3 regions of the Undibacterium sp. SXout7W genome follow, and region 2 is predicted to be linked to each of the others. Evidence: predicted binding sites of a transcription regulator. Region 2 holds the regulator's gene; each other region holds the start of a gene.
The links. The regulator sigma-54, encoded in region 2, starts transcription at its own class of promoters, with help from an activator protein. The targets are predictions, from matches to a motif close to TGGCANGNAANCTGCTTT.
Positions count from the first base shown of each region.

Region 1: glnA (type I glutamate--ammonia ligase) is a predicted target of sigma-54. The motif match lies at 2,680-2,697, and genes of this name have one in related genera.
Region 3: ACO0LB_RS11575 (PQQ-dependent methanol/ethanol family dehydrogenase) is a predicted target of sigma-54. The motif match lies at 3,703-3,720, and genes of this name have one in related genera.

Region 1 is NZ_JBMPPF010000010.1:2,852-10,721, reverse strand. Features, by position in the region: gene ACO0LB_RS11040 (EAL domain-containing protein) at 1-2,145, opposite strand, end outside; gene glnA (type I glutamate--ammonia ligase) at 2,817-4,232, shown strand; gene ACO0LB_RS11030 (DUF4124 domain-containing protein) at 4,357-4,848, shown strand; gene glnL (nitrogen regulation protein NR(II)) at 4,949-6,022, shown strand; gene ntrC (nitrogen regulation protein NR(I)) at 6,103-7,617, shown strand.
Region 2 is NZ_JBMPPF010000009.1:111,640-119,509, forward strand. Features, by position in the region: gene ACO0LB_RS10690 (KdsC family phosphatase) at 1-27, shown strand, start outside; gene lptC (LPS export ABC transporter periplasmic protein LptC) at 24-674, shown strand; gene lptA (lipopolysaccharide transport periplasmic protein LptA) at 687-1,286, shown strand; gene lptB (LPS export ABC transporter ATP-binding protein) at 1,288-2,040, shown strand; gene ACO0LB_RS10710 (RNA polymerase factor sigma-54) at 2,052-3,542, shown strand; gene hpf (ribosome hibernation-promoting factor, HPF/YfiA family) at 3,651-3,998, shown strand; gene ACO0LB_RS10720 (enoyl-CoA hydratase/isomerase family protein) at 4,128-5,228, shown strand; gene ACO0LB_RS10725 (ABC transporter ATP-binding protein) at 5,405-6,133, opposite strand; gene ACO0LB_RS10730 (ABC transporter permease subunit) at 6,145-7,870, opposite strand, start outside.
Region 3 is NZ_JBMPPF010000010.1:127,979-135,848, reverse strand. Features, by position in the region: gene ACO0LB_RS11585 (Gfo/Idh/MocA family protein) at 1-370, shown strand, start outside; gene ACO0LB_RS11580 (Gfo/Idh/MocA family protein) at 547-1,617, shown strand; gene ACO0LB_RS11575 (PQQ-dependent methanol/ethanol family dehydrogenase) at 1,875-3,620, opposite strand; gene ACO0LB_RS11570 (DUF779 domain-containing protein) at 3,983-4,396, opposite strand; gene adh (aldehyde dehydrogenase) at 4,490-6,010, opposite strand; gene acs (acetate--CoA ligase) at 6,556-7,870, shown strand, end outside.

The DNA of each region.
Region 1 (7,870 bases), on a different contig from region 2:
AGAATTGCCACCTTCTGATTTGGCTTCGTACATGGCAACTTCTACTTGTTTGAGTAGTTCTTCGGCAGATTCGTTGTGCTGCCCATACAAGGCAATACCGATGCTGGCACTGCTATGGTATTCCAGATGGTCGAGTTCATACGGATGCTTCAGATCGGCCAGTATGTTGGTGGTAATGAATTTGGCTTCAATTGCTGCGTCACGAATGTTATCGCTCAAATCTTCCAAAATCAGAACAAATTCATCTCCCCCCAGTCTTGCCAGGGTATCGCCCTTGCGTACGCTATTGACCAGGCGTTTTGCAACGTGTTGCAATAATAAATCACCTTTCCCATGACCACTGGTGTCGTTAATTGTTTTGAAATTATCGAGATCAAGAAACAAAATCGCACCGTAACGCTTGCTGCGCGTGTTGGCAATCAACGCATGTTGTAATCTGTCAAGCAACAGCCGGCGATTGGGAAGGCCGGTCAGAGGATCATGATAGGCAAGGTGTTCGAGTTTTGCTTCTGTCGCTTTGCGCTGCGTGATGTCGAGCATCGTGCCGACGTAATTAACCGTGTGACCATCGGCAGATTTGACAGCCGTGATCGTCAGCCATTCGGGATAGACTTCCCCATTTTTTCGGCGATTCCAGATTTCACCCTGCCAATAACCAGATGTTTCTAATTGGCTGGCCATCTCAATATAGTAGCTGTCCCCGTGCAAGCCCGACTTCAGGAGACTGGTTGTTTTGCCGATAGCCTCTTCGCGGCGATAGCCGGTGATGCGGGTAAAGGCGTGATTAACGCGTAGAATTTTTCTCTGTGCATCAGTGATGACCATGCCTTCCTGACCTTCAAATGCAATTGCAGCAATCCGCAGATCGTCTTCAGCTTGTTTGCGATCAGTAATATCTTGCACGATACCTAAGTGATGCTTCACCTGTCCATTTTCATCTTTATCAAATTCAATTTGGGAATGTATCCAGCGAATCTGATCATTGATGATGATTCTGTGCTCCAGCGCGCAGCCACTCTCCGCAGAAACATTTTTCCATGCTAATTTAACTGCAGCTTTATCTTCAGGATGTATGCGCTCCAGTATTAATTTACAACTTACTTTTTGTTCCGGAGGTAAGTGCCATATTCTGCGAGCTTCTTTGGAGAAGCGGATATGCTGATAATCCGGAGTAGAGATCCAGCTACCAGTTTTTGAGATGGTCTGGGCTCTGTTGAGGTCTGCTTCACTTGCTTCCAACTCTGCCGTTCGTTGCGCAATAGCGATGTGCAAACCCTTTTTTTGCTCTCGTATGGCAAGCAATAATTGCACGAGGTAGGCAAGCATGCTGCTGAACACCAGGCCTAATAAAATATTGATAATTAATCGATATGGAACATGATTATTTGTATGACTGGATACCTCCAGCGTCCAGACGGCATTAGGAAGATGAAAGGCTTGTTTGATTGTTTCTTCCGGTTTGTACTCATCACTTTGAGTGATGATTTGTTGAGCACCGTTGATGGGGTTAATACGCCATAACTTGTATTCGTATCCACGTTGTTCCAGTTGCGGCAACGCTGCATCAGAGACTACTTTGGGTAAGGAAATAACAGCCGATACTAATCCCCAAAACTGCTTTTTCCCTTCTTCATTTGTCAGGAAAATAGGGAGGCGACCAATTACTCCCATGCCGCCTTGCGTTAATTCTAATGGGCCAGCTAAGGTCAATTGCCCTGTATCACGAGCAAGTAGTGCTTCCGACTTTCTGTTTGAATCTGTTAGCAAATTAATGCCCGTACCTTTTGCTTTCCAGGACCGGGGTACAACATTGCTGGTAATTCCACCGGGTGCTGCATACAGCGCACTCACTCCAGTGTGATAGGTCAATATTTCAGCTGCAAATGAGTCAAAATGATCAATGTTCCCATTGCTATCTACGATTAATGCAGCAAGTGCGTAGGTTGCAGACAATGCCTGTTCTATATTTCTTTGTAGTGAATGTGCATGAACGCGAGCCAGATCATTGGTAAATGTTCTTTCTTCCTTGCGTTGAATTTTTTCAAATTCGAGAATAATTCCGCAGCAGGCAATCACCGACAAAAAAAATGTCAGAATAGAATAAAAAGATGGCCTTTTTGAAAAATAAGATGGCAGCGGAGACATGTTCAATGATGACGAAAGACAAATTACTGCGTTAATAATATATTACGCAATGATTAAGCGATTTGCTGGCGTGCGCAGTTATTGTCGAGTTGCAAACAATAACTGTCGATTAAATGAGAGTCAATCTCATTTAAGTAAAAGGAAATTATAATTGATTTAAATCAATTTCTTTTTGGAAATTAATTCAGGCAGTAAATTAAGTAATTAATTGAAATAATACGCTTATGTATTTGCGTTTCACATTCCATGTTAGGTGAATAAGTCTGATGTTTAGTGGCAAAAAATTTCATGTGCCAATTTTATAATTTTTGTTCTTACTTGCATGAAGTATAAGCCCTGTTATTTCACCAAATAAGTGCATAATTAATTCCTGCAAATATAAATGCACCAAAATAATTCATTTTATTTGTTTTGCACTTATTTTGTGCGTTGTTATTTTGGATATTCTGATTCTCATCCTTCTGTTTAGTCCAGAAATCAGCACAAAAACAAGTATTTAGAAAAAAACTTATTTGAGACAGTTAATCTGGAAGATGGCATGGATTCTGCTATCATTGCCTATTGAGTTTGACCGTCATATTTTTCTGTAAAGATTTAGCGCAGTTTATTTGGCAGGCAAAATAACTCAGCAATTTCCGAATTTATTTTTAGCTCTATTTGAGGAGTTTCACATGGCAATGACAGCCGCAGAAGTCTTGAAAATGGCGAAAGACAACGAAGTTAAATTCGTTGATTTCCGCTTTGCTGATACACGAGGCAAAGAACAGCACGTAACTGTTCCAGTTTCCCAGTTCGATATCGATAAATTCGAATCTGGCCACGCATTTGACGGCTCGTCTATCGCAGGCTGGAAAGGTATCGAAGCATCTGACATGATTTTGATGCCAGATCCAAATACAGCAAATATCGATCCGTTTATGGAAGAAACGACATTGTTCATGCAATGCGACGTTATCGAGCCAGCAGATGGTAAAGGTTATGACCGTGATCCACGTTCCATCGCGAAACGTGCTGAGGCATATCTGAAATCCTCCGGTATCGGCGATACAGCGTTTTTTGGACCAGAACCAGAATTCTTTATTTTTGACAGCGTTCGCTGGAAAATCGATATGTCTGGTTGCTTCGTGAAGATTGATTCTGAAGAAGCTTCCTGGACGACAGGCGAAAAACTGGAAGGTGGCAATACTGGTCATCGTCCAACAGTTAAAGGCGGTTACTTCCCAGTTCCACCAGTCGACAGCTTCCAGGACATGCGTTCTGAAATGTGTCTGATTCTGGAATCTTTGGGCATTCCAGTCGAAGTACATCACCATGAAGTAGCTGGCGCAGGTCAAAATGAGATCGGCACTAAATTCTCTACATTGGTTGAGCGTGCTGATTGGACGCAAAATCTGAAATACGTTGTATGGAATGTTGCTCATACCTACGGTAAAACAGCGACTTTCATGCCTAAGCCTATCGTTGGCGACAACGGCTCTGGTATGCACGTTCACCAATCTATCTGGAAAGATGGCAAAAACCTGTTTGCAGGTGATGGCTACGCTGGTTTGTCTGATTTTGCACTGTATTACATCGGCGGTATCATCAAGCACGCTCGCGCACTGAACGCGATCACGAATCCAGGTACCAATTCTTACAAGCGTTTGGTTCCAGGTTATGAAGCACCAGTAAAATTGGCTTACTCTGCTAAAAACCGTTCTGCCTCGATTCGTATCCCTTATGTTGCTAATCCAAAAGGTCGTCGTGTTGAAGCACGTTTCCCGGACCCTCTGGCAAATCCATACCTGTGCTTTTCTGCATTGATGATGGCGGGTCTGGACGGCGTTCAGAACAAGATTCATCCGGGCGAAGCTGCATCTAAAGATCTGTATCACTTGCCACCAGAAGAAGACGCGTTGATCCCAACAGTCTGCCATTCTCTGGAGCAAGCGTTGGAAGCTTTGGATAAAGACCGTGAATTCTTGACACGTGGTGGTGTGTTCAGCGACAGCATGATTGATGCTTACATCGAATTGAAAATGCAAGATGTACAGCGTATGCGCATGACGACACATCCAGCTGAATTCGATATGTACTACTCTCTGTAATTGAGATGAGTTACCAAAAGCGGGGGAAACCCCGCTTTTTTTATTTGCACAGTCTGGTTCCAGTAATTGTGCTGCTTCGCGGCATGACATACACTAGATGCCTGTCATTAATGATTGTTTTGATATGAACCGACTCTTGATTGGCCTGGCTTTTATCCTCTGCGCACAAGGCGTTGCTTATGCGCAGGCAGATGTGTATTTGTGTGTGGACGAGAACGGTAAAAAAGAATACAAAAACACGGGCGCGACGAAAGGGTGTAAGCGCGTCGACTTGCCCGGCATCACTGTCGTACCAGCTCCCGTGTTACCACCTGCGACAAAAAAGACGCAAGGTGCCAAGACTTCTGCCGGACCTTCTGATTTTCCGAAGGTGGATGAGGGAACGCAAAAAGCTCGTGATTCAGATCGCAAACAAATTCTTCAGGATGAGTTAAAAACGGAAGAGCAAAAATTGGCTGACCTGAAAAAGGAGTACAACAATGGTGAGCCGGAACGTCGCGGTGATGAGCGTAATTTTGCCAAGTATCAGGAACGCACCACAATGATGAAAGAAAATATTGCACGCACCGAAAAAAACATAGAAGCGCTCCGCCGTGAACTTAGTAATTTGAAATAATTTTACCTATTCCATGCTGGTTTTATACATCATCAGTATGTTGCAGGCATGATGCTTGCCTAACTGGGTCGCTATTGGCGACCTTTTTTTATGGATCATCTTGAAAACTCTTCTTACATCATTTGCTGGCCTGGACTTACTGACGTCTGCCGTCATTGTATTAAATCCAGATGGCTGCATTATGTTTGCGAATGCAGCGGCCGAAAGCTTGCTGGATAGTTCGTTTAAATCACTGACGCATCAGAAACTTGGTGATTTGTTTTTAAATGGTAATGAACTATTGGCGGTATTTCATCAGGCGGTAGAGCATCAATTTGCGGATAAACGTCAGGATTTGACTTTGGAGCGTGTCGGGCGAGAGCCCTTGCATGTTCATAGTATCGTGACCGCCTTGGATAATCCTGAGATGCCAGTATTGATCGAATTGCGAGAGAACGTTCAGCAACTCAAACTGGATCGTGAAGAGCGAATGCTGGATCAAAGCAAGGCGAATAAAGAGCTTATTCGTAATCTTGCTCACGAGATTAAGAATCCTCTTGGCGGTATCCGTGGCGCAGCCCAATTGCTTGAACTTGAGTTACCAGAGCGACACTTGCGTGAACTGCGCGAATATACGCAGGTTATTATCAAAGAGGCTGATCGTTTACAAACGCTGGTTGATCGTTTATTGGCTCCTCACCGCTTGCCGCATATTGTTGGTGATGTGAATATCCACGAAGTATGCGAGAGGGTAAGAAGTCTGATCGTCGCTGAGTTTCCGCAGGGTTTATCTATCATGCGTGACTACGACCTGTCGATTCCAGAGTTTCGGGGGGATAAAGAGCAACTGATTCAGTCCGTGTTAAACATCGCGCATAACGCTGCACAAGCACTCAATGAGCGTATCCGACAGGGTGACGCGCGTCTGATCTTCAAGACGCGGGTAGTGCGTCAAATCACTCTGGCGAAAGTGCGCTATAGGCTGGCATTAGATTTGCATATCATTGATAACGGTCCTGGAATTCCTCCCGAGATTCGTAACCGCATTTTTTATCCTCTGGTATCAGGAAGAGATGGCGGTAGCGGTCTGGGGCTGACTTTGGCACAAACTTTCGTTGAGCAACATATGGGTGTCATCGAATGTGAGAGCCGGCCCGGATATACGGATTTCAGAATCCTGATTCCACTGCCTTGAAGCAGGGGAGTGGAAAAAATAATGGCGTCAAAAGCGCTGTTCCCAACCGATATGTTTAAACCTGACAGTTAGACGACAATATGAAACCAATCTGGATAGTGGATGATGACGATTCAATTCGCTGGGTGCTTGAAAAAGCCTTGGCCCGTGAGAGTCTCATTACAAAAAGTTTTACGAATGCACGTGATGCCATGCTTGCACTGCAGAACGATACGCCTCAGGTGCTCGTTTCTGATATCCGTATGCATGGTGCGTCTGGACTGGAGTTGTTGCAAACAGTAAAGGCAAAGCATCCAGGGCTTCCAGTGATTATCATGACTGCGTTTTCAGATCTGGACTCTGCAGTCGCAGCTTTTCAGGGCGGTGCTTTTGAGTATCTTGCCAAGCCGTTTGATCTTGATAAGGCCGTAGAGTTGATTCGCCGTGCTCTGGATGAGAGCTTGCGTGAATCCAGTGTTGAACAGACGATATCGGAAACCCCCGAAATACTGGGGCAAGCACCCGCGATGCAAGATGTATTTCGTGCGATCGGACGACTGTCTCAATCGAATGTCACCGTTTTGATTACGGGTGAATCTGGAAGCGGCAAAGAGCTTGTTGCCAGGGCATTACACAAACATAGTCCCCGTTCCTCGCAGCCGTTTATTGCGTTAAACACGGCAGCCATTCCCAAAGATTTGCTGGAATCCGAATTGTTTGGTCATGAACGTGGAGCCTTTACAGGTGCGCAGACAACCAGACGCGGACGTTTCGAACAGGCTGAAGGTGGAACGTTATTTCTGGATGAGATCGGCGATATGCCGTTTGATTTACAAACACGATTACTCAGAGTGCTTTCGGATGGGCATTTTTATCGCGTTGGCGGGCATCAGCCGATGAAAGCCAATGTGCGCGTCATTGCAGCCACGCATCAGAATCTGGAATCCAGAGTGAAAGATGGGTTGTTCAGGGAAGACTTATATCATCGTTTAAATGTGATTCGTCTGCGCCTGCCAAGTTTACGTGAGCGTCGTGAAGATATTCCATTGCTGATTAAATATTTTCTGACACAAAGTGCCAAGCAGTTAGGCGTAGAAGTGAAGAGAGTGTCTGAACCTGCCATGCATTTTTTATCAGGTCTCGATTTCCCGGGAAATGTGCGTCAGCTCGAAAATTTATGTAACTGGATTACGGTCATGGCACCCGGCCAGACTGTAGAAATTCCGGATTTACCTCAAGACCTGACGCCTGGCGCCCCGTCCGTTTCACACACGCATATTTCTGCTAGTGTCGAAGAGGTGGGGGGACGCGCGCATGAAGCTGCGCCACTGACTCCCGCACATGCTTCCGCTGCCAGCATGTCGGATAAAAATCTGTATCGTACTGGCGATAGTTGGACCTTGCTATTGGAAGCGGAAGCTGCCGCCATGCTGGCAGAGGGGCAGTCGGAAGTGATTGATAAATTAGGGCGCAGTTTTGAATCGGTCGTTATTAAAGCTGCCTTGAAACACACGCACGGACGTAAGAATGATGCTGCGATACGGCTCGGAATCGGGCGTAATACCATTACGAGAAAGATTCAGGAGTTAGGTATTGACGGCGCTAAAGATGATTAGTTGAACTGCATTAATCCTTGCTACTCCAAAAATACTGACTGATATTCAATTACTTGTATCAGTCAGTATTTTTTTGTCTTGCCGTATTAGTGCGTAGTCGATACATCAACAGGCGTATCAGTTGATAGAAAAATATGTTGATTCGGTGAAGAACAAGGTATTATTTTCTGGGTAAAAACAACGATAAGTTCCTCGGGATGTGTTGAGGTGATAGACGGGCTAGATTTCGTATAGCTGCAATCGTTACGCTATC
Region 2 (7,870 bases):
CAGGCTCTGGCAGAATTTTTATCATGAAACCACTCTTGACTGCAGATCGTTTCCGCATCTGGCTAGGCGTTGTTTTGCTGGCTGTGGTGGCGCTCGGCAGTTTCTGGATGATGGAAGTATTACGCCGCTCGGGTGAAGACGAACAGAATAAATCCTCGGTGCGCAGTGAGCCGGATTATTATGTGGAAAAATTTAACTTTATCCGCCTGTCCAATAGCAACAATCCCAACTATCACATCACCGGTGACAGACTGATTCATCTGCCGAAATCCGACAGCTTTGAAATTCTGCAACCACGCATCAATAGTTTTGATGAAGAAAAAACGCCTGTTCACATTCGTGCTGACAAGGCTGTCATAGAAGAAAAAAACGCTGAGATCACACCACAACGTGAACATGACGTCGTGCATTTATATGACAACGTCAGCATGGAGCGCCCTGAAAGCCCGAATTCCCATTATTTGCAGTTACAGACAGACTATCTGATGCTATTGCCGGATGACGACATCATCAAGACAGATAAGGCAGTCAATATTCTCACCGCCAATGCAGAAACCAATGCGATAGGTATGCTGGCGAATAACGCCACACAACAAATGCAACTGATGAGCAAAGTACGCGTACGCCTGAAAAAATCTGGCAAAGCGCTCATCCCACAACATTCCAGAGAATAGAAAGAGCACACCATGCGCTTGCAGAATATCTCCCTCTCTGTTGCAGACAAACAAGCTGGTCAACGATACCGGCAACTGCTGAGCATACTCGCCAGCAGTGTTTTGCTGTTCGGCAGTGCCCACGCCGAAAGAGCTGACAGCCTCAAAGAAACCAATATTGAAGCAGAACACTCTATCAGTGATGGTAAAAAAAATATCGTCACCCTGACAGGCGATGTCAAGCTGACACGCGGTACATTGATCGTCAAAGCCGAGCGTGCTGTCGTCACCGAAGCCGCTGACGGCCATCAGCACGCAACGCTCTACGGCAAACCAGGTGCCACTATTACCTTTCGTCAGAAACGCGATGGCGGGCCGGACTTATGGATAGAAGGTGAAGCAGAACGTGCTGAATACGATGAAAAAACTGAGCTGGTCAAATTCATCACCAGAGCCCGTGTCAAATATCTGGAAGGAAAAAAAGTCACCCAGGAACAGGAAGGTGAATTTTTATCTTATGACAGTAAAAACGATGTCTTCATCGGCACTAACTCCAGCAGCGGTCAACAAATTCCGGGCGGTGGTCGTATCAAGCTGACATTGCAACCAAAGCCAGAAAAACAGGTGAACTGAGATGACTGTGAACGACAGTACCCTGATCATTCAAGGCCTGCAAAAACGCTATGGTGCGAGGCAAGTGGTGCGCGATGTATCGCTGCAAGTAAAGAGCGGAGAAGTCGTTGGCCTGCTGGGTCCCAATGGTGCCGGTAAAACCACCTCGTTTTATATGATCGTCGGGCTGGTTCCTTCCGATGCCGGCGAGATACTCATCAATGGCACGGATATTTCTCACCTGCCGATCCACCAGCGCGCCACGCTGGGATTATCATATTTGCCGCAAGAAGCATCGGTATTCCGGAAATTATCTGTCGAAGATAACATTCGTGCGGTACTGGAATTGCAAAAAGACGAGCAAGGAAAATTTTTAAATAGTCGAGAAATCGACCAGCGTCTGAATAATTTGCTGGCTGATTTACAAATCGAAAAAATTCGTGAAAATCAGGCGTTGTCACTTTCCGGAGGCGAACGTCGCCGCGTGGAAATTGCCCGCGCACTGGCAACCAATCCACGTTTTGTGTTGCTGGATGAACCGTTTGCCGGCGTCGATCCGATTGCCGTGATTGAGATTCAACGTATCGTGGGGTTTCTCAAAGAACGTCGTATAGGTGTGCTGATCACTGACCACAATGTGCGTGAAACGCTGGGAATCTGCGATCACGCTTACATCATCAATCAAGGCGCAGTGCTGGCCAGCGGTAAGCCAGATGACATTATTCAAAATGAGTCAGTGCGTCGGGTCTATCTGGGAGAGCATTTCCGCATGTGACGGGAATCATCATGAAACAAAGCCTGCAACTACGTACCTCACAACATCTGGCACTGACGCCACAATTGCAGCAATCCATCCGATTACTGCAATTGTCGACGCTGGAGCTTCATCAGGAACTGGAAACTCTTCTGGTAGAGAATCCTTTGCTTGAACGTGTCGACGATCCACTCGACAACGCCGTACGCCTGCTGGCAGATGGCGCCATTTCCAGCAACAATACGAATGCCGATGCTGGCATGCAAACAACAGGCAATACAGACGAGCACGCGCCTGCTGCAAGTGATGCTGGTGGCGATGCCGATACGGCCCCGATCAATGATGCCGTCAGTGCCAGCGATAACGACTGGAGCTTTGATGACGTGCCTCAGGGCGGGCATTCATCTGAAGAAGACGAAGGCCGTTCACAACTGGAATCTGCTCACACGACACTGCATGAGCATTTACAGGAGCAGATGCGACTGAATCTGCGCGAGCCACGTGATCGGGCGCTGCTTGAACTGATTATCGATGCAATAGATGACAACGGTTATCTGATCGAAACGCTGGAAGAAATTCATGCCAGTTTGCCGCTGGAACTTGGTGTCGAACTGGAAGAACTCTCGTTTGCACTGTCCATGCTGCAAAGTTTTGATCCACCGGGTGTCGGTGCCCGTACACCTGCGGAATGTCTGGCATTGCAGATCAAACGCATGCCCAAAATCGCCTTTGTCACGCGTCGCCTGGCATTGCAGATTGTAGAAACACAACTCACTCTTTTCGCCCAGCGGGATTTCAACAAACTAAAAAAACTTCTCGATTGCGATGACGAAGATTTGCGCGAGGCCCAGACCGTGATACGCCAATGCAAACCACGTCCTGGTGCTGTATTTGCAGAAACGGATTCCGATTTCGTCGTACCCGATGTCATCGTCAAAAAATCAGGCAATGGCTGGCAAGTGTTACTGAATCAGGATGTCATGCCAAAGCTGCGCGTCAGCAGCATGTACGCCAACATCATGAAACAAAATCGTGGTGAAACCGGCATGGGTTCGCAATTGCAGGAGGCACGCTGGCTGATCAAAAATATGCGGCAACGTTTTGATACTATTTTGCGCGTTGCACAAGCGATAGTGGAAAGACAACGCAACTTTTTTACTCACGGTGCTGTTGCCATGCGCCCCCTTGTTTTGCGCGAAATAGCTGATACACTAGGATTACACGAGAGCACTATTTCTCGCGTAACGACTCAGAAATACATGCTGACGCCGCATGGGATGTTTGAGTTGAAGTATTTTTTCGGCAGCCATGTCGCGACGGAAACAGGAGGCGAAGCATCTTCCACCGCGATACGTGCACTCATCAAGCAGTTGATAGGAGCAGAAGACCAGAAAAGCCCACTCTCTGACAGTAAAATTGCAGACATGCTGGGTGAACAGGGCATGGTAATTGCCCGAAGGACAGTTGCCAAATACCGTGAAGCCCTCAAAATACCACCAGTCAGTTTGCGAAAATCTTTGTAAGTAGTCCTTGTAATCACGGTTTGAATTGCTATATATGATTTAGCTCAAAATAATTCCGATGAAATGAGCGCATCGTTATAGCAAGTAACATCACCATAGGAGCACAGTATGAATCTCACCATCAGTGGACATCACGTCGAAGTTACTCCTGCAATTCGTGAATATGTACATACCAAGCTGGAACGCATCCGGCGCCACTTCGACCAAGTCATTGATATTGCCGTTATTCTGACGGTCGATAAGCTCCGGGAGAAAGAAAAACGACATAAAGCGGACATTAACCTGCACATCAGCGGTAAAGATATCCACGTAGAAAGTCTGTCGCATGATCTGTATTCTGCCATTGATACCCTGATCGACAAACTTGATCGTCAGGTGATCAAACACAAAGATAAAATTCAGGACCATCAGCATGATGCCATCAAGCACATTCCTGATCCGGCCTCTGCCTCATAATTTCTGCGGTTAGGGAAGACTTAAAAAGGACGCAATATTGCGTCCTTTTTTGCGATCTCTGCAATCGCGTGACGAGGATGATCGTCAACGTTAGAATGTCTGTCTCTACACTACTCAACGGTATTTTTCATGAGCGAATACGTACACACCTCTATCCGGAACAAAATCGGCTTTATCATGCTGGATCGCCCGAAGGCACTGAACTCCTTATCGCTGGACATGGTACGTACAATCACTGAAAGTCTGTTGCAATGGCGAGACAATGACGAAGTGAATGCTGTCTTCATTTACAGCAGCAGTGAAAAAGCATTTTGCGCCGGTGGTGATATTCGTTTTTTCTACGATGTAGGTACAGCAACCCCGACAGGCGACAGTGCTTTGCTGGAAGATTTTTTCACTGAAGAATATGCGCTGAATCATGTCATTCATTTTTATCCGAAGCCGTATATTGCACTGATGAATGGCGTCGTCATGGGCGGTGGGATGGGTATTGCCCAGGCTGGTTCGGATTGTGGTCTGCGCATTGTGACTGAGCGTACCAAGATGGCGATGCCGGAGGTGAATATCGGTTTATTCCCTGACGTCGGCGGCGGCTATTTTCTGTCGCGCACGCCAGGACAAATTGGCACTTATCTGGGGCTGACGGGTGAAATCATCGGGGCAGCCGATGCGCTGTATGCTGGTCTGGCCGACGTGTTTATTCCGACAGCAGAGTTACCCGCCCTGATGCAACTGCTGGAAACCACCGATAGCACCAATCGCACCGATATCCGCCATACGATCCGCACATTTGCAGCGACATTTGCAGATCAGGCTGCGCCTGCGGACAGCAAACTGGCAGCGCAACGCAACGTGATTGACCAGCACTTCAGTGGCAATCAGGTGCAAGAGATTGCCCGCCGTCTGGAAAACGACAGCAATGCCTTTGGGCAGCAAACCCTGGCAATGATGCAAAAACGTTCTCCGTTGATGATGTGTGTCACGCTGGAACAATTACGTCGCGGTGCGACGTTGTCTGTCGCAGATGATTTGCGTATGGAACGCAATATGGTGCGACATTGCTTCCGTCATGGCGAAGTGCTGGAAGGCGTGCGTGCGCTGGTTGTGGATAAAGACAACACACCACAATGGTCACCCACCTCGCTGGCAGAAGTGACAAGTGAACAAGTTGCAGGTTTTTTCAGCCAGGTCTGGCCAGAGCATGCCCACCCCTTGCGTCATCTGAACTAAATCCAGCAACGCCATCTCACCCTGGAACATAACAAAAAGGGCATGTATTTCGCATACATGCCCTTTTTTTGCTTCCCACGGCCAAAATATACTCCCCTCAGTATATAAAAACACGCCTTATTTTATATTGATGTCGGCCTGTTTTTATCAATTTATGGGGGGAGTATCTGTCTATCTCAGTGATGTGCGCCACCACCAAGATAGGCTGCCTTCACCGCCGGGTCATTTTGCAGGCTCGCTGCCGGACCATGCACTGAGATGCGGCCATTTTCCAGCACGTAACCATAATCAGCGACCGCCAACGCTGCGGCAGCAAACTGCTCCACCAGCAACATCGTCGTACCTTCTTGCTTGAGTCGCTGAATGATACGGAACACCTCGTCTACCAGAATCGGCGCCAGTCCCATCGAAGGCTCATCCAGCAGCACGACGTCAGGATTGAGCATCACAGCGCGCGCCATCGCCAGCATCTGCTGCTCACCGCCGGACAAAGTCCCCGCCAGTTGATGTCGCCGCTCTTTCAGACGAGGAAACAGTTCCATCGCCTTTTGCAGGTCATTCTCAATATCGCCACGCGGACGCGAGCGAGTGAAACGTGGAAACGCGCCCAGTAGCAGATTATCCGTCACCGACATGGTGGCAAATACGCGACGGCCTTCTGGCGAGTGTGCCAGACCAGCGCGTGCAATCCGATGCGAATCCATGCCCGTTACATCCTGCCCTGCCAGCGTGACTTTGCCTTCTTTAGGTTTTAACATGCCGGAAATCGCACGCATTGTCGTGGTTTTTCCAGCGCCGTTAGAACCAATCAACGTCACCACTTTGCCTTTAGGAACATCTAAGGAAATTCCGTGCAACACTTCGACCTTGCCATACGCAGCGTGCAAATTTGAAATAGATAACATGATTTGTCTCCTTAGGCGGTTGCAGTTGCTGCACCAAGTTCATCACTGACACTACCACCCAGATAGGCTTCGATCACTTTCGGATCAGCCTGCACCTCAGCCGGTTTGCCTTCGGCAATCTTCTGACCAAAATCGAGCACAGTCACCGTATCGCAAATCGACATCACCACGTCCATATGATGCTCAATCAGAATAATAGTGATGCCATGTTCACGGATTTTACGGATGATCGCGATTAACTCTTTGATATCCGGAGCGGTCAGACCCGCCGCTGGTTCATCCAGCAACAGCAATTGCGGATTCAATCCCAATGCGCGACCGATTTCGAGCAAACGCTGCTTACCGTAAGGCAAATTACGTGCTTCTTCATTGGCCAGATCTGCCAGGCCGACAAAGTTCAGGATACTTGCCGCACGGGCACGCGCTTCGCGCTCTTCACGCAGATAGCGCGGGCTGTGTATCATCACGTCAAAGACATTGCTACGGAAAGTATTGTGCAACCCCACCAGCACGTTCTCGGTTGCAGTCATTTCACCGAACAATTGCACGTTCTGGAAAGTACGTGCCACACCGCCGAGAGCAATCGCGGATGGCGTTGTACCAGAAATAACGCGGCCACTGAACTCCACCACGCCATCTGTTGGCTTATAAATGCCTGTCAGGACATTCATCATGGTACTTTTACCAGAACCGTTTGGACCGATCAAACCATGAACGGTGCCTTTGGCAATTTGCAAATCCACCTGATTCAAGGCTTTCAAACCACCAAACTGCATCAGCAACTGGCGAGCACTTAACAAAATACCCACGCGACCAGCGTCGGCTTTAACGATAGCAGTGTCATCATTGGCTGCAAACGCTGTGGACTTGGCGAGCAGGTGCTTTGGCCCCTTGCCTGCCAGTGCATTAACAAAGCCAACAATGCCATCCTGCAGGTAATACACCACGAACAAAGTCATCAGCCCAAAGATGGTCAGACGCCAGTCCGTAATGCTTTCCAGCTTGTAGGAGAACAATGCCATCGCGACCGTTGCCACGACAGGCACCGCCAGTTCACGCACTGTTTTGCGCTGCTTGATCAAGGTAAATCCACCTGCTGCCACAGCAATCACAGCAGCGACTGTGGCGATCTTGCGGAACAGCTCAATATCAGCCAACAGGGATGGCAACATCACCACGATGAAGGCACCCAGCAAAGAGCCGATACGCGATTTACGGCCACCCATAATCACCGCGAGCAAGAACAAAATTGTCAGCTCGAAGTTATACGTGTTCGGCGAAATGTACTCTTCCGAATAGGCATACAAACTACCCGCCAGTCCAGCCAGCGCCGCGCTGATCACGAAGGCATATACCTTGTAGCGGTACACGGAAACACCCATACAGTCAGAGGCAATCGGGCTGTCACGCAAGGCCTGAAAAGCACGGCCAAGATGCGAACGCAAAATACGATGCACGACAATCATCGCCAATACCATCATGCCGGCAACCAGATAGAAGTTGCCGACTTCACCAAGTTTCTGACCGAACAGAATTGGCTTCGCGACTTTAATCCCCATCGGGCCTTCTGTCAGGAACGTCATTTCGTTAATCAGAATCTGGATAATGGTACCGAATGCCAATGTCACCATCGCCAGGTAAGGTCCCGTGACGCGCAGCGCAGGCAAGGCCAACACCGCGCCAAACACTGCAGTGACAGCGATACTGGCAGGCAACGCCAACAAAATCGGCATACCC
Region 3 (7,870 bases), on a different contig from region 2:
ACAAATCCGTGTGTTTGGTTCAACCGGCTCTCTTTCCTGGCATCAGGAAGATCCGGATCTGCTGGTGATACGTCCACAACACGCTCCGCATTTCATTTTACGACGCGGAGAAGCATGGTTAGGTGAAGATGCTGCGGCTGCCACCAGAATGAAAGCAGGGCAGGTAGAAGGGCAGCTGGAAGCCTTTGCCAATATCTACAGCGATGCGGCAGAACTGATACGTGCCCGCCGCGCTGGTCGTGCTGCGGCGGATAGCGCACGATTGTGTCCTGGTATTGCTGATGGCGTTGCCGGTATGCGTTTCATTGCCGCTTGCACGCAATCACAACGGGAAAACGGCAGTTGGACGTCGCTAGCTGGTGCCGAATAGCACGAAAGAGCACTGACCGGAACTGATGAGCACTGACGACGTTCCGACTTCATTTCCGGGTACTGCCTCTTTTTATACCGCGTTTTTATCTGGCAGCTGTTTTTCTGACAGATGCCGGATTATTTGATACTCATCACATATATCCATCGCCAATCGTGGGCATCAGGAGATAAGCAGTGCAAGATTCTCATCTTAAAAACAGTAAAAAACGGATCAGTGTTGCCGGCGCAGGCGTGATTGGTCAGGCGCATATTGCCGTGATACAAGCCTGCGTAGAGGCAGAACTTGCCAGCATTGTCGATCCATCGCCAGCCGCACAGATACTGGCAAAACAGGCTGGTGTTCGCTGTTTTTCCTCTATCGATGACATGCTGGCATCGGGTCAGCCCGATGCGATTGTGTTGGCGACGCCGAACCCGTTGCATGTGCCGCAAGCATTGCAATGTATCAGTGCAGGTTTGCCTGTTTTGCTGGAAAAACCTGTAGCGACTTCAGTGGCTGAAGGCGAGTCCCTACTCAAGATCAGTCAGCAAACGGGTGCAAAAATACTGATAGGACATCATCGTGCGCATAGCCCGATTATGCACAAGGCCAGACAAGTGATCGCTTCTGGTCAGTTAGGAACGCTGGTCAGCGTCATGGGAAGCGCGACATTTATGAAACCGGATCAGTATTTTCGGGATGGACCATGGCGGGCACAGGTGGGTGGTGGCCCTTTGCTGCTGAATATGATTCATGAAGTGCATAATTTGCGCGTGCTCTGCGGCGATATCGTCGCGGTACAGGCATTTTCCAGCCACGCTACCCGTCAATTTGATGTGGAAGATACAGTGGCGATTAATCTGAGATTTGCTAACGGTGTTCTGGGAAATTTCATGTTGTCAGATACCGCTGCCTGTGCCCGCAGCTGGGAGCAGACGTCACAGGAAAACAAAGCTTATGCCAGCTATCACGATGAAGACTGCTATGTCGTTACGGGAACCAATGGTAGCTTATCGATACCAACAATGCGTTTGAAAACCTATCCGCGTCCTGAAGATCGTTCTTGGTGGAAGGAATTTGAAGTGGGAACAGTTGGACTGGTCAGAGCTGATCCATTGAAGTTACAGATGGAGCATTTTATCCGCGTAATAAAGGGCGACGCTGAGCCTTTGGTGACTGTCCGGGATGGCTTACTCAATCTGCGAATAACCGAGGCAATTATTGATGCGGCGCGTACAGGGCAGGTAGTGTATCTGGAGGGATAATCAATGGAGATTGCCCCGGTCATGACAGCGGTTGGGCACCTGTTGTGTTGATGAAGTGACTCGGTGAAAGTGAACAGGTGATTTTGTGTAACGAGGATTTGTGTAACGAGGAGCTTTATCGGCTCCTCGTTGTTTTTTTTGCGTTCGAATGACAAAAAAGCTGGCAGAGTAATCTGCCAGCCAAAGCCGGAAGAGGTGGAGAGACCAATTCCGGATCGCTTCGCAATCGTGACTATGAAATGGAGTTCAGCAAAATCTTATTTAGATGCAAGCTTGAATACCCATACAGAACCGCCTTGTTCCAGGTAGTTAACTTTAGAGGCAACGTCACCGCCCCACAAAGGAACTGCACCACCCCAACCGGAGACAACGGCAACATATTGTGTGTCACCTTCTTGCCAAGTGATTGGAGGAGCAACTACGCCGGAGCCAGTCTGGAATTTCCACAGTTCTTTACCTGTACGTGCATCAAGTGCTTTCAGGAAGCCTTCTGGTGTTCCGTAAAAGACCAGATCGCCAGCTGTAGACATGACACCACCCCAGAGTGGAGCGGCATTTTTGTTTTCCCAAACGATTTTGCCTGTTTTAGGATCCATCGCGCGCAAAGCACCGATGTAGTCATCATGCAATGTCTTGATGGTAAAGCCCGCACCCAGATAAGCACCGCCCTTTTTGTAAGTGACTGGCTCATTGTGGATTTCCATGCCCCATTCATTGGCAGGCACATAGAACAGATTGGTCTTAGGGCTATATGCCATTGGCATCTGGTTTTTACCACCGAGGAAAGACGGAACAGCAAAGACCGTCGAGCCTGTTTTTCCATCACCTTTTGTCGGATCGCCAGGACGATTGGCATCAACAAAATTAGGACGACCAGTTTTCAAATCAATACTGGTTGCCCAGGTAATTTTCTTCACGAATGGGAAGGCATTTTCCAGCTTACCTGTCGTTGCATCGATCACGTAGAAGAAACCGTTACGGTCGGCTTTTCCGCCCAGACGTTTTCCACCCATGTCAAAAGTGACAAACTCATTCACGCCGTCATAATCCCAGCCATCGTGCGGCGTTGTCTGATAATGCCATTTGATCTGGCCAGTCGCCACATCGATCGCCACAGTGGAAGAGGAGTAGAGGTTGTCACCAGGACGCAAATGGCTGTTCCATGGAGAAGGGTTGCCAGTACCGAAGTAGGCCAGACCAGTTTTTGCATCAAATGTACCGCCCAGCCAGGTTGCTGCACCACCCGTTTTCCACAAGTCACCAGGCCAGGTTTTATTGGTCGTGCCAGAAATACCGATTTCTGTTTTTTTGCCGTCTTTATCGAATTTATAGCCCATGTGGCCTTCGACTGTAGGACGCACCCATACCAATTGTCCTGTGCGTGGGTCGCGGGCTTCAACGCGGCCAACGACACCAAATTCACCACCGGATACACCTGTCAGCAAGAGACCTTTGGCGATCAGCGGCGCAGCAGTGTTAGAGTAGCCAGCTGCATAGTCGTCCACTTTTTCTTTCCAGACGACGTTACCTGTATCCTGATCCAAAGCGATTAATTGGGCATCCAGCGTGCTGAAGATGACCAGATTGTCATACAGGGCAGCACCACGGTTTACCACATCGCAGCAAGGCATGATGCCTTCAGGAAGACGATGTTCGTACTTCCATAATTTGGCACCGGTCTTCATATCCAGAGCGAAAATACGTGAGTAGGAACCTGTGACAAACATTTTTCCGTTATGGATTAATGGTTGTGATTCTTGTCCACGCTGTTTTTCACCACCAAAAGAAAATGACCATGCCGGTACTAACTTGGAAACGGTTTTGGTATTGATCTGTGTCAGCGCAGAATAACGTTGACCCTCAGTACCCATACCGTAAGATAAAACGTCATTGCCAGATTTTGCGTCATTCGCAATCATCGCATCCGTGACACCTGCGGCATGTGCCGTCATGGCTCCGGAAAGCGTGCTTAGAATCAGTGTCCCTAATATTTTCTTGTACATATGCTGCTCCTATTTTATTGGTGGCTCTATGAGTCATTTTTTTGAGGGTACTGTCTTGATCAGATCAACCCCTGCGCTTAACTACGCAATCTGCGTGCCATCTTTTTTCTGCGTTAATCATGCTGAAAAGGGCGAAAAAAGACGGTTTTTCAGAATAAATGTTGCGTCAAAAATGGGCAGTGTTTCAAAACATGACAGATGCCGATGAAACACCTGATACCTTGTTTTCTCTGTTTCTACAGGAGATACATTCCAATCCTGAAAAGCAAAGAAGCCGCGTGATAGCGGCTTCTGTATGACGATGCGTGTATTGATGAGCGTGTTGTTAGGAGCTTATGAGTAAGATTGAAATAGCTTAGTTGTTATCTGCGGCCCGGCAGAAAAAATTTTTCCAATAATAAATTTTCTTCTTCATCACACATGTCAGAGCAAGTCAGGAAACGTCTTTTGATAGCGTCGTCAAAAGAACTGATTTCCTCATCCACGTTGACATCGGTATCGACATTCATTTCAATATGAGCGATATCAATTTTCAGGTTCGTATCTTTCCAGTATGACAGCTGCTCAGACGTCATGAAGAAAGGAGTGTCACCTATTTCTCCGACATAAATACTGTCTGGACCGAGATGCAGTTCATGCTGCTGATAGCACATAGGCAAACTACCTTCTTCAACTGTGCCAGACATCAATAGAATCAATGGTCCGTATTGATTCTTGAGGCTCATGAGCAGAGATATGGCGTCTTCTGTAGCAACGATGTTGTTGATGGTGTTCATTATCATCTCAGTATCCAGAAAAAAACCGCAGAGCCGGTAAGGAGCCGGGTCTGCGGTCAGTCAGTGCATTACTTTGTCAGCAACAAAGTTGAATCAGAAGAATCCGAGAGCATTCGGGCTATAGCTGACCAGCAGATTTTTAGTTTGTTGGTAGTGATCCAGCATCATCTTATGATTTTCACGGCCGATACCAGACTGCTTGTAGCCACCAAATGCTGCGTGAGCAGGATACAGGTGATAGCAGTTAGTCCAGACACGACCAGCCTGTATGCCACGACCTACGCGGAAAGCGCGGGAGCCATCACGAGTCCACAAGCCAGCGCCAAGGCCGTACAACGTATCATTGGCAATTTCCAGTGCTTCGGCTTCATCTTTGAAGGTGGTGACAGACACGACTGGGCCAAAGATTTCTTCCTGGAAGATGCGCATCTTGTTATTGCCTTCAAAAATAGTCGGCTGAACATAGTAGCCGCCTTCGAAGTCGCCACCCAGTTGCTGACGAGCGCCACCAATACGTAATGTAGCGCCTTCTTGCTTGCCGATATCCATGTAGGACAGGATTTTTTCGAGCTGTTCCTGAGATGCTTGCGCACCGATCATGGTTGAGCTGTCGAGTGGATTGCCTTGTTTGATGGCGGCAACACGCTTGACTGCACGCTCCATGAAACGCTCGTAAATCGATTCTTGAATCAATACGCGGGAAGGGCAGGTACAGACTTCACCTTGGTTCAACGCGAACATCGCAAAGCCTTCGAGACACTTATCAAAGAATGCATCGTCCTGATCCATCACATCTGCAAAGAAAATGTTTGGTGATTTTCCACCCAGTTCCAGCGTGACTGGAATCAGATTTTGCGCTGCGTATTGCATGATCAGACGACCAGTGCCGGTTTCGCCTGTGAAGGCGATTTTGGCGATACGCTTGCTGGACGCTAGTGGCTTGCCTGCTTCCAGACCAAAGCCATTGATAACATTCAATACACCTGCTGGCAACAGATCTTTGATGATATCAATCAACACCATGATCGATGCTGGTGTTTGTTCAGCTGGTTTCAGCACGATACAGTTGCCGGCAGCCAATGCTGGCGCCATCTTCCATACCGCCATCAGAATCGGGAAATTCCACGGAATAATCTGACCAACAACGCCGAGTGGCTCATGGAAATGATAAGCGTAAGTTTCGGAGTCGATCTGAGCAACAGAACCTTCCTGCGCACGGATGCAACCGGCAAAGTAACGGAAATGATCAATCGCCAGCGGAATATCTGCGGCCATGGTTTCGCGGATAGGCTTACCGTTATCGATTGTTTCTGCAGTAGCGATAGTGACCAGGTTGGCTTCGATACGATCAGCGATCTTATTCAGGATATTCGCGCGTTCTGCCTGTGATGTCTTACCCCAGCTTGCCTTAGCTGCATGAGCTGCATCCAGTGCCAGTTCTACGTCTTCTGCAGTAGAGCGGGCCACTTCGCAAAATACTTTGCCATTGATAGGGCTGACGTTTTCAAAATACGCACCCTTTACCGGAGCAACAAACTGGCCGCCAATAAAGTTGTCGTAGCGTTGCGCAAAAGGATTTTTCACGCCGAGGAAGTCTGTTGAGGTAGTGATGATAGTTCTCCTGTTTAAGTTGGCTCAGGCATGTTTGCCATCGCTATGGTTTTTTAATTACGTTGATCTGTTCATCTGTTGCATCAGTATTCTGAGCACAACAGCTATTGAGCAATCTGTGTGCCATGTCGCTTAAGGTGCGGTGGAAGCGACTTTGCCAGCACCAGCTTGTCTATGAAAACCTGACATTGAAGCTGCCAAAAGTAGCTGTTCCAGGAACTTTTGCTGACACTGTATTTTTTTCGAACAGGTGGCGTAAAAAGTGTTCCAAATTGTGTCACTTATATTTTTTGGAAATGAAAATGATCAAAAAATATATTTTCTGTCATACCAGATGCCGCATCCTTCAGCATGAAGTTTGTGGCTGTTGATCGGATGACGACGGAACGAGCAAGTGGGGAAGGTGTGTCGAGGCTGAAGGCAAAATTCAGAAGCAGCACCAGATGAATGCCGGATCAATTTCGATTGAGTTTCAGATGAATGGCATGGCTTTTGCGTATTAGCCAACAAGGTAAATTCATTCTTTCTCTTCATAAAAGTATAAAAACATGACAACAGACACCATTCGTACTGAACATCTTACGTTCATGCCTTCTGATGATTTCATCAACAATGCCACTGTTTCCGGGATGCCTGCTTATTCCGCATTGTGTGCCGAGGCTGCGCAGGATTACCAGGGATTCTGGAACCGCCTGGCAAAAGAAAATCTGCTCTGGAAACAGGAATTCACAACAACATTGAACGAATCCGAAGCGCCATTTTATAAATGGTTTGAAGATGGATTGCTCAATGTCAGCTACAACTGTCTTGACCGTAACCTGAATAATGGCAATGCAGATAAAGCGGCGATTATTTTTGAGGCGGATGGCGGAGAAGTGACCAATGTCAGTTATCGCGAATTGCATCAGAAAGTCTGTCGCTTCGCTAATGGATTGAAATCACTTGGTGTGCAAAAAGGTGATCGTGTTGTCATTTATATGCCGATGTCCGTAGAAGGCATCGTCGCCATGCAGGCTTGTGCCCGTATCGGTGCGATTCATTCCGTTGTCTTTGGTGGATTCAGCGCCAAGTCGGTACAGGAGCGCATTGTGGATGCCGGTGCAGTGGTGGTGGTGACTGCCGATCAGCAAGTGCGTGGGGGTAAATCTTTACCACTGAAGTCGATTGTGGATGAGGCATTAGCTATGGGCGCTTGCGACGCTGTGCGCCATGTAGTCGTGTATCAACGCACTGGTACTGATGTTGCGATGGTCAGTGGTCGGGATATCCTGATGCAGGATTTGGTCCGTGATCAGGATGCCATTTGTGAACCGGAATGGGTAAGTGCTGAGCATCCATTATTTATTCTCTACACATCAGGTTCTACTGGTACGCCAAAAGGCGTGCAACATTCTTCCGGTGGCTATTTGCTGTGGGCCATGCTGACGATGAAGTGGAGCTTTGATATCAAACCAACGGATATTTTCTGGTGTACTGCGGATATCGGTTGGGTGACTGGTCATAGTTATATCGCTTATGGTCCGCTGGCAGTAGGCGCGACCGAGATTGTTTTTGAAGGTGTTCCTACATATCCGGACGCAGGACGCTTCTGGAGCATGATACAAAAGCACAAGGCAACAATTTTTTACACAGCACCGACTGCGATTCGCTCGCTGATCAAGGCTGCTGATCTCGATCCTGTATTCCATCCAAGCCACTACGACTTGTCCAGTTTACGTTTGCTGGGCTCAGTCGGTGAGCCTATTAATCCGGAAGCGTGGATGTGGTTCTATAAAAATATTGGCCGTGAGCGTTGCCCGATTGTGGATACGTTCTGGCAGACAGAAACAGGCGGTCACATGATCACGCCATTGCCAGGAGCAA